Regions from separate parts of the Bacillus sp. PK3-037 genome, predicted to be linked through region 1. Evidence: riboswitches for the same ligand, from Rfam matches in the RefSeq annotation. Region 1 holds a riboswitch; the other holds the start of a gene.
What was found. Region 1 has a riboswitch for S-adenosylmethionine ahead of M1D69_RS12615 (phosphoadenylyl-sulfate reductase). Riboswitches for the same ligand answer to the same signal wherever they lie in the genome.
Positions count from the first base shown of each region.

Region 2: another riboswitch for S-adenosylmethionine. It lies ahead of metN (methionine ABC transporter ATP-binding protein MetN); the one in region 1 lies ahead of M1D69_RS12615 (phosphoadenylyl-sulfate reductase).

Region 1 is NZ_CP096408.1:2,473,539-2,481,518, reverse strand. Features, by position in the region: gene carB (carbamoyl-phosphate synthase (glutamine-hydrolyzing) large subunit) at 1-2,804, shown strand, start outside; gene pyrK (dihydroorotate oxidase B electron transfer subunit) at 2,801-3,571, shown strand; gene M1D69_RS12630 (dihydroorotate dehydrogenase) at 3,571-4,506, shown strand; gene pyrF (orotidine-5'-phosphate decarboxylase) at 4,475-5,194, shown strand; gene pyrE (orotate phosphoribosyltransferase) at 5,191-5,823, shown strand; SAM riboswitch class I at 5,968-6,073, shown strand; gene M1D69_RS12615 (phosphoadenylyl-sulfate reductase) at 6,232-6,933, shown strand; gene cysP (sulfate permease) at 6,945-7,980, shown strand, end outside.
Region 2 is NZ_CP096408.1:921,719-929,698, forward strand. Features, by position in the region: gene fadE (acyl-CoA dehydrogenase FadE) at 1-651, shown strand, start outside; gene M1D69_RS04730 (arsenate reductase family protein) at 762-1,118, shown strand; gene gcvH (glycine cleavage system protein GcvH) at 1,185-1,568, shown strand; gene M1D69_RS04740 (YusG family protein) at 1,624-1,860, shown strand; gene M1D69_RS04745 (toprim domain-containing protein) at 1,938-2,291, shown strand; gene M1D69_RS04750 (thioredoxin family protein) at 2,303-2,623, shown strand; gene M1D69_RS04755 (SCP2 sterol-binding domain-containing protein) at 2,731-3,075, shown strand; SAM riboswitch class I at 3,190-3,296, shown strand; gene metN (methionine ABC transporter ATP-binding protein MetN) at 3,404-4,429, shown strand; gene metP (methionine ABC transporter permease MetP) at 4,422-5,090, shown strand; gene metQ (methionine ABC transporter substrate-binding lipoprotein MetQ) at 5,104-5,925, shown strand; gene M1D69_RS04775 (carboxymuconolactone decarboxylase family protein) at 6,008-6,385, shown strand; gene M1D69_RS04780 (hypothetical protein) at 6,578-6,730, shown strand; gene sufC (Fe-S cluster assembly ATPase SufC) at 6,908-7,693, shown strand; gene sufD (Fe-S cluster assembly protein SufD) at 7,711-7,980, shown strand, end outside.

The DNA.
Region 1 (7,980 bases):
AGCTGAATGAACCGGTGCCTGAAAGTGAGATCATCCACTCTCTCGAAGAAGCTGAAAACTTCGTCAGTCAAATTGGTTTCCCTGTCATTGTCCGCCCTGCATATACATTAGGCGGCACAGGCGGAGGGATTTGCTCCACCGAAGCTGAGCTGAAAGAAATTGTTGAAAACGGCTTAAAATTAAGCCCGGTTCACCAATGTTTGCTTGAAAAAAGCATTGCCGGCTACAAAGAAATCGAATACGAAGTCATGAGAGACAGCCAAGATCATGCGATTGTCGTTTGTAATATGGAGAACATTGATCCGGTCGGAATCCATACAGGAGACAGTATTGTCGTCGCACCGAGCCAAACGCTCAGCGACAGGGAATATCAGCTCCTGCGGAATGTATCTTTAAAACTGATCCGTGCGCTTGGAATTGAAGGCGGGTGTAACGTACAGCTCGCTTTAGATCCAGACAGCTTCCAATACTACATTATTGAAGTGAACCCGCGTGTCAGCCGTTCATCTGCCCTTGCATCAAAAGCGACAGGCTATCCGATCGCAAAGCTCGCAGCTAAAATCGCCGTCGGCCTTTCATTAGACGAGATGATGAATCCGGTGACAGGTAAGACATACGCAGCGTTTGAACCAGCGCTGGACTATGTCGTATCTAAAATACCGCGCTGGCCATTTGATAAGTTTGAATCAGCAAACAGAAGGCTCGGCACTCAGATGAAAGCGACGGGAGAGGTCATGGCGATTGGCCGCACGCTTGAAGAATCACTGCTGAAAGCTGTACGTTCACTGGAAGCTGATGTGTATCATCTTGAATTAAAAGATGCCGCTGATATTTCAGACGAGCTTCTCGAGAAGCGGATTAAAAAAGCCGGAGACGAGCGTTTATTCTACCTGGCTGAAGCGTACAGAAGGGGCTATACAGTTGAGCAGCTTCATGAATTCTCTGCCATCGACCTCTTTTTCCTGCATAAGCTATTCGGAATCGTTCAGTTTGAAAAAGAGCTGAAAGCAAATGCGGGCGATACAGATGTGCTGAGACAGGCAAAAGAACTCGGATTTTCTGATAAGTACATCAGCCGCGAGTGGAAAATGAAAGAATCTGAGCTTTACAGCATGAGAAAACAAGCGGGAATCGCACCGGTATTTAAAATGGTGGATACGTGCGCGGCGGAATTCGAATCAGAAACGCCATACTTCTACAGCACATATGAGGAAGAAAACGAATCTGTTGTTACAGATAAGAAAAGCGTGATCGTACTTGGCTCCGGTCCAATTCGAATCGGGCAGGGGGTTGAATTTGACTACGCCACAGTTCACTCCGTGTGGGCAATTAAACAAGCAGGCTATGAGGCAATTATCGTCAATAATAACCCGGAAACCGTGTCGACCGATTTCAGTATCTCAGACAAGCTGTACTTTGAACCGCTTACGATCGAAGATGTCATGCATATCATTGACCTCGAACAGCCGATGGGCGTTGTCGTGCAATTTGGCGGACAAACTGCAATCAATCTTGCTGACGAACTTTCTGCACGCGGAGTCAAAATCCTTGGAACGTCACTAGAAGATTTAGACCGTGCGGAAGACCGGGATAAGTTTGAACAGGCGCTGGAAGAACTTCAAGTGCCGCAGCCGCTTGGCAAAACTGCGACATCGGTTGATCAGGCGGTAAACATCGCAAGCAACATCGGCTATCCGGTACTGGTGCGCCCTTCATATGTGCTTGGCGGACGGGCGATGGAAATTGTCTATCATGAGGAAGAGCTGCTCCATTACATGAAAAACGCAGTCAAAATCAATCCGCAGCATCCAGTCTTAATTGACAGATATCTGACTGGGAAAGAAATCGAAGTGGATGCGGTGTCTGACGGCCAAACCGTTGTCATTCCGGGAATCATGGAGCACATTGAGCGTGCGGGCGTGCACTCCGGAGACTCCATCGCGGTCTATCCGCCGCAGTCTCTGACGGAAGACATTAAGAAAAAAATTGAACAATATACGATCGCACTTGCGAAAGGGCTGAACATTGTCGGCTTGCTCAACATTCAATTCGTCCTGTCAAAAGGTGAAGTATACGTGCTTGAAGTCAATCCGAGATCAAGCAGAACGGTGCCGTTCTTAAGCAAGATCACGGGCATTCCGATGGCGAACCTCGCGACAAAAGTCATTCTCGGGCAAAAGCTGGCTGAGTTTGGCTACAATGAAGGCCTGCAGCCTGAACAGCAGGGCGTATTTGTAAAAGCGCCGGTCTTCTCCTTCGCGAAGCTGAGAAGAGTGGACATTACGTTAGGGCCTGAAATGAAATCAACAGGAGAGGTCATGGGCAAAGATTCCACTCTTGAAAAGGCCCTCTATAAAGCGCTGATAGCTTCAGGAATTCAAATTCCTAACTACGGTTCCGTGCTTTTAACAGTGGCTGATAAGGACAAAGAAGAAGGGCTTGCCATCGCTAAACGATTCCATGCGATCGGGTATAACATTTTAGCGACCGAAGGAACGGCGGGGTATCTCAAGGAAGCGTCAATTCCAGCGAAGGTCGTCGGAAAAATCGGCCAGGACGGCCCGAACTTGCTTGATGTGATCAGAAACGGAGAAGCCCAGTTTGTCATCAATACGCTGACAAAAGGAAAGCAACCGGCAAGAGACGGATTTAGAATCAGACGTGAATCAGTAGAAAACGGTGTTGCCTGCTTAACATCTTTAGATACGGCAGAAGCCATTTTGCGGGTGCTGGAAAGCATGACGTTCCGTGCCGATCAAATGCCGGCAATCAACACAAATCAGGAGGCGGCAATCACTATATGAAAAAAGCGTATTTGACGGTGTGTGCTAACCAGCAAATTGCAGACCGGGTGTATCAAATGGTTCTAAAAGGGGAGCTTGTCCAAGGGTTTACTGTCCCGGGACAGTTCCTTCACCTGAAAGTGAGCGAAGCGGTTACGCCTCTTTTGCGAAGGCCAATCAGCATTGCTGATGTTAACTTTGAAAAAAATGAAGTCACCATGATTTATCGAGTAGATGGGGAAGGAACAAGACTCTTGTCGCTGAAGCAGAAGGGAGATCTTGTGGATGTCCTCGGGCCTTTGGGCAATGGCTTTCCAGTAGATGAAGTCCAACCCGGAAAGACGGCTTTGCTGGTAGGAGGCGGTGTAGGAGTGCCGCCTCTCCAAGAACTGTCGAAACGTTTAAAGGAAAAAGACGTAAAGGTCATACACGTTTTAGGATTCCAATCGGCAAAGGATGTTTTCTACGAAAAAGAATGCCGACAGTACGGCGACACGTATGTGGCAACAGCTGACGGAAGCTACGGGGAAACCGGGTTTGTCACAGATGTCATCAAACAAAAAAATCTTGAATTTGACATTCTCCTCAGCTGCGGGCCGACACCGATGCTAAAGGCGCTCAAACAAGAATACGCCCACAAAGAGGTTTACATTTCCATGGAAGAACGAATGGGCTGCGGTATTGGTGCATGCTTCGCCTGTGTGTGCCATACAAACGAAAGTGAGACATCCTATGTAAAGGTATGTCTTGACGGACCTGTATTTAAAGCTCAGGAGGTGGCGCTGTAATGCTAGAGGTGAAATTGCCGGGCCTGGATTTGAAAAATCCGATCATCCCCGCATCAGGCTGCTTCGGTTTTGGAAAAGAGTTTGCGCGTTTTTATGATTTGTCTTGTCTCGGAGCAATCATGATCAAAGCTACGACAAAGGAGCCCCGCTTCGGGAATCCGACGCCTAGGGTAGCTGAGACTGGCGCCGGAATGCTCAATGCGATCGGTCTGCAAAATCCAGGGCTGGAAAGCGTCTTAGAAAATGAGCTGCCATGGCTTGAGCAATTTGATACGCCTATTATTGCCAATGTCGCCGGCTCACAAGTCGAGGACTATGTTGAAGTCGCAGAGCATATCAGCAAAGCGCCTAATGTACACGCGCTTGAGCTGAATATTTCCTGTCCGAATGTGAAAACAGGCGGAATCGCTTTCGGCACAAAACCTGAAATGGCTGCTGATTTGACGAAGGCTGTTAAAAAAGTGTCAGATGTGCCTGTATATGTGAAGCTGTCTCCGAATGTGGCAAACATCACAGAAATTGCGCTAGCGATCGAAGAAGCGGGAGCGGATGGTCTAACGATGATCAACACATTAATCGGCATGAGGCTCGATTTAAAATCAGGCAAGCCAATATTAGCCAATAAAACTGGAGGGCTTTCAGGTCCTGCTGTAAAGCCTGTTGCCATCCGCATGGTGCATGAGGTCAGCCAGGCTGTCAGCATTCCGATTATCGGGATGGGAGGCGTTCAGACGGCCGAAGACGCATTAGAATTTCTTCTGGCCGGAGCAAGTGCGGTCGCTGTCGGAACAGCAAATTTCGTGAATCCTTTCGCATGCCCTGACATCATTGAGCAGCTCCCAGCTGTCTTACGCCAATACGGCTATGAATCTGTTGAAGAATGCATCGGAAGGAGCTGGAATCATGAAAAACAACCTGCCCATCATCGCGCTTGATTTTGCATCAGCTGAAGAAACACTGTCATTTTTAGCGCCTTTTCACAAGGAGCCGTTATTTGTGAAGGTTGGAATGGAGCTTTTTTATCAAGAAGGCCCGGCTATCATTGCACAATTAAAAGAAAGAAACTGTGAGATCTTTTTAGATTTAAAGCTCCATGACATTCCGACCACGGTGAATAAAGCAATGAAGCGTCTTGCCTGTCTTGGAGTCGATCTCGTCAATGTTCACGCAGCCGGAGGCAAAAAAATGATGGAAGCAGCTCTGGAAGGCTTAGAGGAAGGCACGCCGGCAGGAAAACAACGTCCGTCACTTATTGCGGTAACCCAGCTGACAAGCACATCTGAACAAATGGTGAAGGATGAGCTGCTCATCAGAAAGCCTCTCATCGACACGGTTGTGCACTACAGCAAACTGGCGGAGAATAGCGGACTTGATGGAGTGGTGTGCTCTGTTCATGAAGCAAAAGCCATTTACGAAGCAGTGTCGCCGTCGTTTTTGACGGTGACCCCGGGTATCCGTATGTCAGCAGACACTGCGAATGATCAAGTCCGCGTTGCAACGCCTTCTATAGCAAGAGAAAAAGGGTCATCAGCAATTGTTGTGGGACGCTCTATTACAAAAGCTCTAAATCCGCTAAAAGCCTATGAAGCTGTCAAACTCGAATGGGAGGGAATCAAACAATGAAACAAATCATCGCAAAACATCTATTAGACATTCAAGCTGTATTTTTACGCCCGAATGAGCCGTTTACATGGGCGAGCGGCATTTTATCGCCAATTTACTGTGACAATCGCCTTACCCTTTCTTTCCCAGAGGTAAGAAATGATGTTGCTGCAGGCATCAGCAAGCTTATCCAAGAGCGTTTCCCAGAAGCTGAAATGATCGCAGGAACAGCGACAGCAGGTATCCCTCATGCGGCATTGGCGGCTGACCGTTTGAACCTGCCGATGTGTTATGTGAGAAGCAAACCGAAAGCACATGGAAAAGGCAATCAAATTGAGGGTGCAGTTCAAAAAGGCCAGAAAACAGTTGTCATAGAAGATTTAATTTCCACAGGGGGCAGCGTACTCGAAGCTGCAGCAGCTCTGAAAGCTGCTGGCTGTGAAGTGCTTGGTGTGGTATCAATCTTTACGTATGGACTCCCTAAAGCGAAGGAAGCGTTTGCTGAGGCTGATCTTCCATACTACTCGTTAACTGATTATGACACACTGACAGAGGTTGCACTTGAGAATGGAAATATTCATTCAGATGACCTGAAAAAGCTGCAAACATGGAAAATGAATCCCGAGTCAAAAGATTGGTTTAAAAATTAAAAAATAAATTTTATTATTGTGAAGGGCTTTAATGCCTTGCCACGATTGAAAACAGGCCCTTGTGTCTGTTTTTTTATTAATCCTATAAAAAAACTCGGGTTGACTTATGTTAGAATTGTGCTAAAATTTACTACAAATCTGAAAAACTTATCAAGAGCGGCTGAGGGACTGGTCCTATGAAGCCCGGCAACCTGCACAATGTGTAAGGTGCTACTTCCAGCAAAATGTATTCCATTTTGAAAGATAAGGGCTACATGCAGTTCCTGTCTTTCTTTCCGCCGGATTGAAAGTTTTTTATTTTAAGAGGGGCTGTTTACGGAGATAACAGCAGCCACATCACATTACAATTGGAAAAGACAACCAGCAGAAAGCTACTGTTTGTTTGTCTCCGAAAGGAGGAAAGAAGAAATGTTAACGTACGATAATTGGGAAGAACCAACGATTACATTTCCGGAGGACGATCCTTATAAAGGGGCGCTGTCAGTTTTAAAATGGGCTTACGGCCATTACGGCAATCAGCTTGTTTATGCCTGCAGTTTCGGAATTGAAGGAATCGTTCTGATTGACTTAATCTATAAAGTGAAAAAAGACGCAGAGATTGTATTTCTCGATACAGGGCTTCATTTTAAAGAGACCTATGAAACGATAGAACGCGTGAAAGAGCGCTATCCCGGCCTCAATATCATCCTGAAGAAACCGAACCTTACTCTTGAGGAACAGGCGGAAGAACATGGTGATAAACTGTGGGAAAGAGAGCCGAATCAATGCTGCTATCTCAGAAAGATCGTTCCTTTAAGAGAGGCGCTTTCCGGCCACCCGGCATGGCTTTCCGGCCTGCGCCGCGATCAAGGGCCAAGCCGTGCCAATACGAATTTCTTAAACAAAGATGAGAAATTCAAATCAGTAAAAGTTTGCCCGCTTATCCATTGGACTTGGAAAGACATCTGGAGATACACCTCTCGGAATGAGCTGGACTACAACCCGCTCCACGATCAAGGATATCCAAGTATCGGCTGCGCGCCTTGTACGTCACCTGCATTTACCGCAGAGGACCTGCGCTCAGGCAGATGGAACGGTATGGCGAAAACAGAATGCGGACTGCATGAATAAGGAGCTGCAAAATGGAATTAGCCGCTATTTTATTTAGCTTGTTTTTCGCAGTGAATATTGGTGCAAGCGGCGCTGCAGCTTCAATGGGAGTTGCTTACGGCTCTGGGGCCATCAAAAAGAAAACCTACGCTTTGATCATATGTGCTGTTGGTGTTCTGGCCGGGGCTGTCATTGGCGGGGGCGAAGTTGTGAAAACCATCAGCTCTGGGATTATCCCGGAACAGACGATCACGCTGACGATTGTTTGCATCATTATCGGGTCTGCTGCACTGTCGCTTTTTACAGCTAATCTGCTCGGCATTCCTTTATCGACAAGTGAAGTCACGGTCGGGGCGGTTGTCGGTGTGGGAGTTGCGTATAAAGTATTGTTTGTAAACAATCTTCTGATTATTGTTTCATTTTGGATTTTCGTTCCGCTGTTCGCTTTTGGTTTTACATTTTTTGTAGCAAAGCTGTTTCGTTATTTTAAGATCGAAATTACGTCTTCCCGTAAACAAAACATCCTTGGCATCCTTTTGCTATGCGCTGGTTTTTTTGAAGCATTCTCTGCTGGCATGAACAATGTGGCGAATGCTGTTGGCCCGTTAGTAGCTGCCGGCGTACTGGATGTAGCGAAAGGAACCCTGTATGGGGGAGTTTTTGTAGCCCTGGGCGCACTGATCTTAGGCCGCAGGGTGTTAGAAACAAACGGGAAGAAAATCACGCGGTTTTCAAAAGGGGAAGGCATTCTCCTATCCGGAACAGGAGCAGGGCTGGTGATCATCAGTTCTATATTTGGAATGCCGGTGCCCTTGGCGCAAGTAACGTCATCGTCTATTATCGGAATAGGCATGGCGAAAAACGGCCCAAACGTATTTCATAAACAAGTCGTTCAAACGATGCTGAAAGTATGGATCGTGTCGCCGTTTTTATCTTTATCCATCTCCTATCTGCTTGTATCTATGTTTTTAAAGGCGGATTATTATTCAATCTTTATCATGGTAAGTGTGCTTTTAGCGGCAGGCGGTGCCGTCAGCCTGACAAAAGCCATTCGTAAAGAGAGACGCT
Region 2 (7,980 bases), 1.6 Mb from region 1:
ATTCACGGCGGCTACGGATTTATGCAGGAGTATGAGGTGGAAAGAGCCTATCGGGATTCCAGGATCAACCGGATTTTCGAAGGAACAAATGAAATTAACCGGTTAATTGTGCCAAGCACGTTTCTGAAGAAAGCGATGAAAGGCGAGCTGCCTCTTTTTGAAAAGGCACAGGCGCTTCAAGAAGAACTTATGATGCTTATGCCTGAGGAGCCGGGCACGGGCGTATTAGAGCAAGAGAAATATATCGTCAAGCAAGCCAAAAAAATCGCCCTGTTCGCCGCGGGTCTTGCCGCGCAAAAATACGGAAAAGCGATCGACCGTGAACAAGAAATCCTCGTAAACGTTGCTGATATTGTCAGCAATGTATATGCAATGGAATCAGCGGTGCTCAGAACGGAAAAGGCCATTGCCGCGCAAGGAAGCGATAAAGCAGCGCAAAAGCTGCTGTACACAGAAATTTTCGTTCAAGAAGCCTTTAACGAAATTGAAGCCCATGCGAAAGAATCTTTACTTGCAATGGAAGAAGGGGATTCTCTCCGTATGATGCTCTCGGCTCTTCGCAAGCTGACACGCGTGACGCCTAAAAATGTCATTCGGAAAAAACGTGAAGCGGCAGCGGGTGTGTTCGGGGCCGAAAAATATATTGTCTGAGTCCCAAGGAGCTCCGCACATCCGGAGCTCTTTTTTATGAAGCACTGTTTTAGGTTTTTAAAACAAACTGTGTTAAAATAACCTCGATTATTTTATTGAGGGGGAAGAAGATGTCGTTAACTTTTTACTGGTACCCTAAATGCGGAACGTGCCGCAAAGCGAAAAAATGGCTTGAAGAGCATGGAAAAGAAATCAACGAAATACATATTGCAGAACAGCCTCCAAGCAAAGAGGAGCTAAAATCGCTTTACGAAAAAAGCGGGCTGGATTTAAAGAAATTCTTCAACACAAGCGGCATGAAATACCGTGAACTGAATCTCAAGGAAAAACTGTACCACATGTCAGAAGACGAACAGCTTGAACTGCTGGCTTCAGACGGAATGCTGATCAAGCGCCCGCTCACAACAGACGGCGAAAAAGTAACAGTCGGCTTTAAAGAAGACCAATTTGAAGAAAACTGGTCATGATGTAAATTTTTTTCGAAAAGTGTGGTATCTTCTTATTGTAGTGCTGTAAAAAATGGAGGGATTCAATTGAGCATACCTAAAGATTTGCGTTACTCAGAAGAACACGAGTGGGTAAAAGTTGAAGGAGAAAAAGCCAAAATCGGCATTACCCATTTTGCCCAATCCGAGCTCGGAGATATCGTGTTTGTTGAGCTTCCTGAAGTCGGCGCTGAAATTAAAGCGGACGAGCCTTTCGGAAGTGTAGAATCCGTAAAAACGGTATCTGAGCTTTACGCACCGATTAACGGAACTGTAGTGGAAGTAAACGAAGATCTTGATGACAGCCCGGAGTTCGTCAACGAATCTCCGTATGAAAAAGCATGGATGATCGTCGTTGAACCGTCTGACGCGTCTGAAATTGAAAAACTAATGACAGCAGAGCAATACGAAGAGATGACACAGCAAGACTAAAACCGGATAGCTGAGCAGGCAATTGGATACGCTAACGCTATGGGAGGTGTCCAATATGGCTTTCAGCAAACAAAAGCTCGATGTCACCAATGATGTGACAGGCCGCTTTCAAAATGGCCGGCTCTCGTTATATCATGAAGATGAGATGATCGGCCAAATGACAGGCATGAATGAATATGAGCTTAAGTCCGGTTTTACCTATGAAAATGAAAAGTTTTATAAGACAGCCGACGTGGTTTCAGGAGACGATCAGAAATATGTGGATTGTGACTACGAAAGCGGCTGGTGTTAATGTTGGCGGTGAATTTCACTGCCTTCTTTTACAATCTGAACGTTTCAAATTTGACGCGGCAGGTGAAGCAGATGAACATGGACGAGCTGGAAAAAGTCTTGATTGTTGAAGGGAAATCAGATAAAGAAAAGATTGAAAGCGTCCTGAATGAGCCAGTGCGCATTATCTGCACAAACGGAACAATCAGCCAGCTGAGGCTGGAGGAATTGGCTGACGAGCTTTACGAGAAGGACATCTATATTTTGGTTGATGCCGATGAATCGGGCGAGAAATTGAGAAAACAGCTGAAAAGGGAATTTAATGAAGCCTTCCATTTACATATCGACAGAGCCTATAAGGAAGTGGCGGCGGCGCCCAGACACCATATAGCATCTGTATTGCTGAGCGCAAATCTGAATGTCCATACGATTTTTCTTGAAAGAAAGACCTGAGGTGTTATAGCATGAAAGAACTCCAAGAACAAGAACTTGATCACATTACTGATGATGTGTATCTCCTATATTTATATACTCCGTTTTGCGGGACCTGCCAGCTGGCAAGCAAAATGCTGACAGTCGTCGGAGAAATGCTTCCGTCTGTCGCCTTCTATAAAAATAATCTCAACTATTCACCGGCGTTTGCTAAAGCATATCAAATTGAAAGCGTCCCTTGTTTTCTGCTGTTTAAGGGCGGGAAAGTAATTGAAAGAGGGTATGCGTTTCATTCCGTTTCTTACTTATATGAGCTGATCAAACAAAAATCATCTTCTGCATCTCATTTATGACATTTTTCTCGGCGCATTCCAATGAAATTGTCGTTCGTTTTATAAAGGGGTTCTTGCGCTGAAGAGAGAAATGTGTATGTATGACCAACAAATAGGAGGTTGTACAAATGGAGAAAGCGGAAGTTTTAGAAGATGATTACCAGCATCTGTTTTTAAAACCCCTTTTGAACACTTCAACATTGCTCATTACCTTCCAAGGAGAAACAGAAGCCTTAACCGTCTCAATAAACGAACAAGGGGAAATGAAAAAGATTTCTCCGCCCCACACGTCCAACCTGACCTTTTATGGAAACCAAACAGAAATCATTGATCTTTTGCATGGAGACATTTCCCTTCAGCACCTGATCCAGAGCGGAAGCCTAAAGGTAAAGGGTTCATTCAGAGCGCTGTTAAAGCTGGAAGCCATTCTGTGGCTGACGAATGGCTTTTTTCAGAGGATTCTAAAGAATTGAAAAATAGTAAATTATTATAATAGTAAAAGTTGACATCATTTATTTTATTGACATTTTATCATTCGCCATGCTATTCTACATGAAGAATTTCCGGACGAAAAAGACTATATATTTCTCTTATCAAGAGAGGTGGAGGGAAGTGCCCTATGAAGCCCGGCAACCATCAACACTGTTGAAATGGTGCCAATTCACACGAAGCGTTCAGCTTTGAAAGATGAGAGAAAGGCGAGTTTAATATAAGCCTTTCTGCTCAAGTGTGCAGAAAGGCTTTTCTTTTGCAGAAAAAACCGGAAGATTTCTTAGAATAGTGTTAAGGCAGGTGATCGCTTTGATCAATCTTCAGGATGTTTCAAAAGTGTATAAGTCGAAACATGGAGATGTCAATGCTGTCCAAAATGTCTCGCTTTCCATTAAAAAAGGTGAGATTTTTGGAATTATAGGATATAGCGGAGCTGGTAAAAGTTCCTTAATCCGTCTGCTGAACGGACTTGAGAAACCAAGCTCAGGAATCGTGGAAGTGGCGGGAACAAAGATTAATGAAGTAAACGGACGAAATTTAAGAAAAGCACGCCATGAAATCAGTATGATTTTCCAGCATTTCAATTTGCTCTGGTCGCGAACTGTCAGAGATAACATCATGTTTCCTTTAGAAATTGCCGGGGTGAAAAAAAGCGAGCGGATCAAGCGTGCCAATGAACTGATTAAACTGGTAGGTTTAGAAGGAAAAGAAAAATCTTACCCGTCCCAGCTGAGCGGCGGACAAAAGCAGCGGGTCGGAATCGCCAGAGCGCTCGCAAACAATCCGAAGGTTCTCCTTTGTGATGAAGCGACATCAGCTTTAGATCCGCAAACAACTGATTCAATCTTGGATCTTTTGTCCGATATTAATGAAAGACTCGGTTTGACGATTGTGCTGATCACACACGAAATGCATGTCATCCGCAAAATCTGTAACAGAGTCGCTGTCATGGAAAACGGAAAGGTTGTGGAAGAAGGAGAAGTTCTCGATGTCTTCAAAAATCCGAAGGAAGACATGACAAAACGATTTGTTCAGCAGGTGACAGAGCCGGAAGAAACGAAAGAAACGCTACAGCACCTTCTTGATGAAACAGCATCAGGAAAAATGGTTCAGCTCACATTTGTCGGTGATTCTGCTGAACAGCCTCTGATTACAGAGATGATCAGAAACTTCAATGTCAGCGTCAATATTCTGCAAGGGAAAATCTCTCAGACGAAGGATGGAGCTTACGGTTCACTGTTCATCCATATTGACGGTGACGAGGAAGAAGTGCAAAACGTGATCCGGTTTATTAATGACAAACAGGTGAAAGCAGAGGTGATCACGAATGTTTGAAAAATACTTCCCGAACGTTGATGTAACTGAATTATGGAATGCGACATACGAAACGCTTTATATGACGCTGATCTCTTTGGTTTTTGCCTTTGTCATCGGGGTGATCCTCGGTCTGCTGCTCTTTCTCACGAGCAAAGGGAGCCTCTGGCAGAACAAAGCGGTCAACACTGTGATTGCGGCCATTGTCAATGTATTCAGGTCTATTCCGTTCCTCATTTTAATTATTTTATTACTAGGTTTTACGAAGTTTTTAGTCGGCACCATCTTAGGGCCGAACGCGGCACTGCCGGCGTTAGTCATCGGCTCAGCCCCGTTTTACGCGCGGCTTGCTGAAATTGCGCTTCGCGAGGTGGATAAAGGCGTCATCGAAGCTGCGAAATCAATGGGAGCCAAAACATCAACGATTATTTTCAAAGTGCTGCTTCCGGAATCCATGCCGGCCCTTATTTCTGGGATCACGGTTACGGCCATCGCTTTGATCGGCTCAACGGCAATTGCCGGCGCCATCGGTTCAGGAGGCCTTGGAAACCTTGCGTACGTAGAAGGCTATCAGTCTAATAATACTGATGTTACCTTCGTTGCTACTGTGTTTATTTTAATCATCGTATTTATTATTCAAATCATCGGTGATGTCATAACAAATATAATAGACAAACGATAAGGGAGGATTTACATTGAAAAAGCTATTTTTGGGTGCATTACTGCTTGTATTTGCAGGAGTTATGGCTGCCTGCGGTTCTAATAACGCTGAATCCGGCAAGAAAGAAATTGTTGTTGCAGCTACAAAAACACCGCATGCAGAAATTTTAAAAGAAGCTGAACCATTGTTAAAAGAAAAAGGCTACACACTGAAAGTGAAAGTGCTTAGTGATTACAAAATGTACAACAAAGCCTTGGCTGATAAAGAAGTGGATGCGAACTTCTTCCAGCACATTCCTTACCTTGAGCAAGAAATGAAAGAAAACAAAGATTATAAACTTGCGAATGCCGGTGCGATTCACTTAGAGCCATTCGGTATTTATTCTAAAAAATACAAATCATTAAAAGATCTTCCCGACGGTGCAACAATTATCCTGACAAATAACGTCGCTGAACAAGGCCGTATGCTTGCGATGCTTGAAAATGCAGGATTAATCACACTTGATTCTAAAGTGGAGACAGTCGACGCAACACTGAAAGACATTAAGAAAAACCCGAAAAACCTTGAATTCAAAAAAGTAGCGCCAGAATTAACGGCAAAAGCATATGAAAACAAAGAAGGAGACGCGGCCTTCATCAATGTGAACTACGCAATCCAAAATAAATTAAATCCTAAAAAAGACGCGATTGAAGTGGAATCAACAAAAGATAACCCTTACGCCAATATCATTGCAGTGAGAGATGGCGAAGAGGATTCTGCAAAAATCAAAGCGCTGATGGAAGTTCTTCACTCTAAAAAGATCAAAGACTTCATCGATAAAAAATATGACGGAGCTGTGCTTCCTGTATCTGAATAAGGCTGAAACCCCGGATGAGAAATCCGGGGTTTTTTGGGTATTTTCCTTAAAGCTGTTCATAATAAAAAGGAATGTTAAACAGATGGAGGGATTTTCTTTGAATCAAGATAGAGGAAGCATGCAGGACGCGTTAAAACAATATAAACAAAGTTTAGGCACATTTGAACAGAAGATGCCGATGATGGGAAGAAAGTTTAACGAATTTACCGAGCAATGCTTTGCAGCTAATTCACTAACAGAAAGAGAAAAACAGCTGATTGCACTGGGGATCGCTATCAATGCTCAGGACGAATATTGCATGATCTATCACACAAAAGGCTGTCTTGACCAAGGAGCGACGGAAGAAAACATTCTTGAAGCTGTCAGTGTGGCGGCGGCATTCGGAGGCGGCGCGGCTCTAAGCCAAGGTGTGACAGTTGTCCAGCAGTGCATAGAGGAATTTGGAAACACGACGCATTAGAAGAAGGAATATTCAGAAAAGCGATTCTCATTTCAACTCAAAGGGTCCTTTCGTCTCATCCGTTGTTATATCAAGCCATATCCATTTTGCAGCGCCGGCCGCAGAGCTGATACAATAGCAGTAAATAAATGAAGGGATTGATTCATTATTTGCAGCAGCCAGGACAGACTGGACCTCGATTATACGTCAGAAATGGAAAAAGCGATGCAGCTGTCGCATGGAATCGGGTACGAGGAATACGGACGCCGGCTGGATACAAGAATGGAAGTTGAGCGGCAGAGAGAGCTTGAATATAAAAAATGCAAGCGGTATTCTGCGGAGCTTAATGAGAAAATCGGTCTTTAAAAAAAGGGTGGGAATCCACTCTTTTTCTTTTTCAATTGCTTTAATAAAGTGCTGAACTTTGTTAAACTTGAGAAATGTGCAAGGCACGATAAAAAGTTGTATTTACTTTTCATTTGTTATAAAATTAGAATGAGAATAAAATGAGAATAATGATTATATATTTTTGGAGGTATAGATATGGCTGCTTCAACATTAACGATCAAAGATCTTCACGTTGAAATCGAAGGGAAAGAGATCTTAAAAGGTGTAAACCTTGAAATAAAAGGCGGAGAGTTCCACGCCGTAATGGGACCGAACGGTACTGGTAAATCAACTCTGTCAGCTGCTATTATGGGGCATCCTAAATATGAAGTAACGAAGGGCAGCATCACGCTTGACGGCAAAGATGTACTGGAAATGGAAGTGGACGAGCGTGCGCAGGCAGGTTTGTTCCTTGCAATGCAGTACCCAAGTGAAATCAGCGGTGTGACAAATGCCGACTTCCTTCGTTCTGCGATCAACGCGCGCAGAGAAGAAGGCGATGAAATTTCTCTTATGAAATTCATCCGCAAAATGGACGAAAACATGGAGTTCTTAGAAATGGACCCTGAAATGGCTCAGCGCTACCTCAACGAAGGCTTCTCAGGCGGGGAGAAAAAACGCAACGAAATCCTTCAGCTGATGATGATTGAACCGAAAATCGCCATCCTTGATGAAATCGACTCAGGTCTTGATATTGACGCTCTGAAAGTTGTATCAAAAGGGATCAACAGAATGCGCAGCGAAAGCTTCGGCTGCCTGATGATCACTCACTATCAGCGTTTGTTAAACTACATCACTCCTGATGTGGTTCACGTTATGATGCAAGGCCGCGTTGTCAAATCCGGCGGTGCAGAGCTTGCACAGCGTCTTGAAGCAGAAGGTTATGACTGGATCAAAAAAGAACTTGGCATTGAAGACGAAACTGTAGGCCAAGAAGCGTAAGCGTTAGGGGGATTAATATGACACTAGATACAAAACTATCCGTAGATCAGGAGTATCTCAAAAGCTTTTCCGAAAAGCATCAAGAACCTGCCTGGCTGAAAAACCTGCGCTTACAGGCTCTTGAACAAGCTGAGGATCTGCCGATGCCGAAGCCTGACAAAACAAAAATCACAAACTGGAACTTCACGAACTTCGCGAAGCATACAGTTGATAATGAACCGCTTTCTTCATTAGAAGATTTGACTGATGAAGCAAAAGCGCTGATCGATGTCGAAAACGAAGATAAA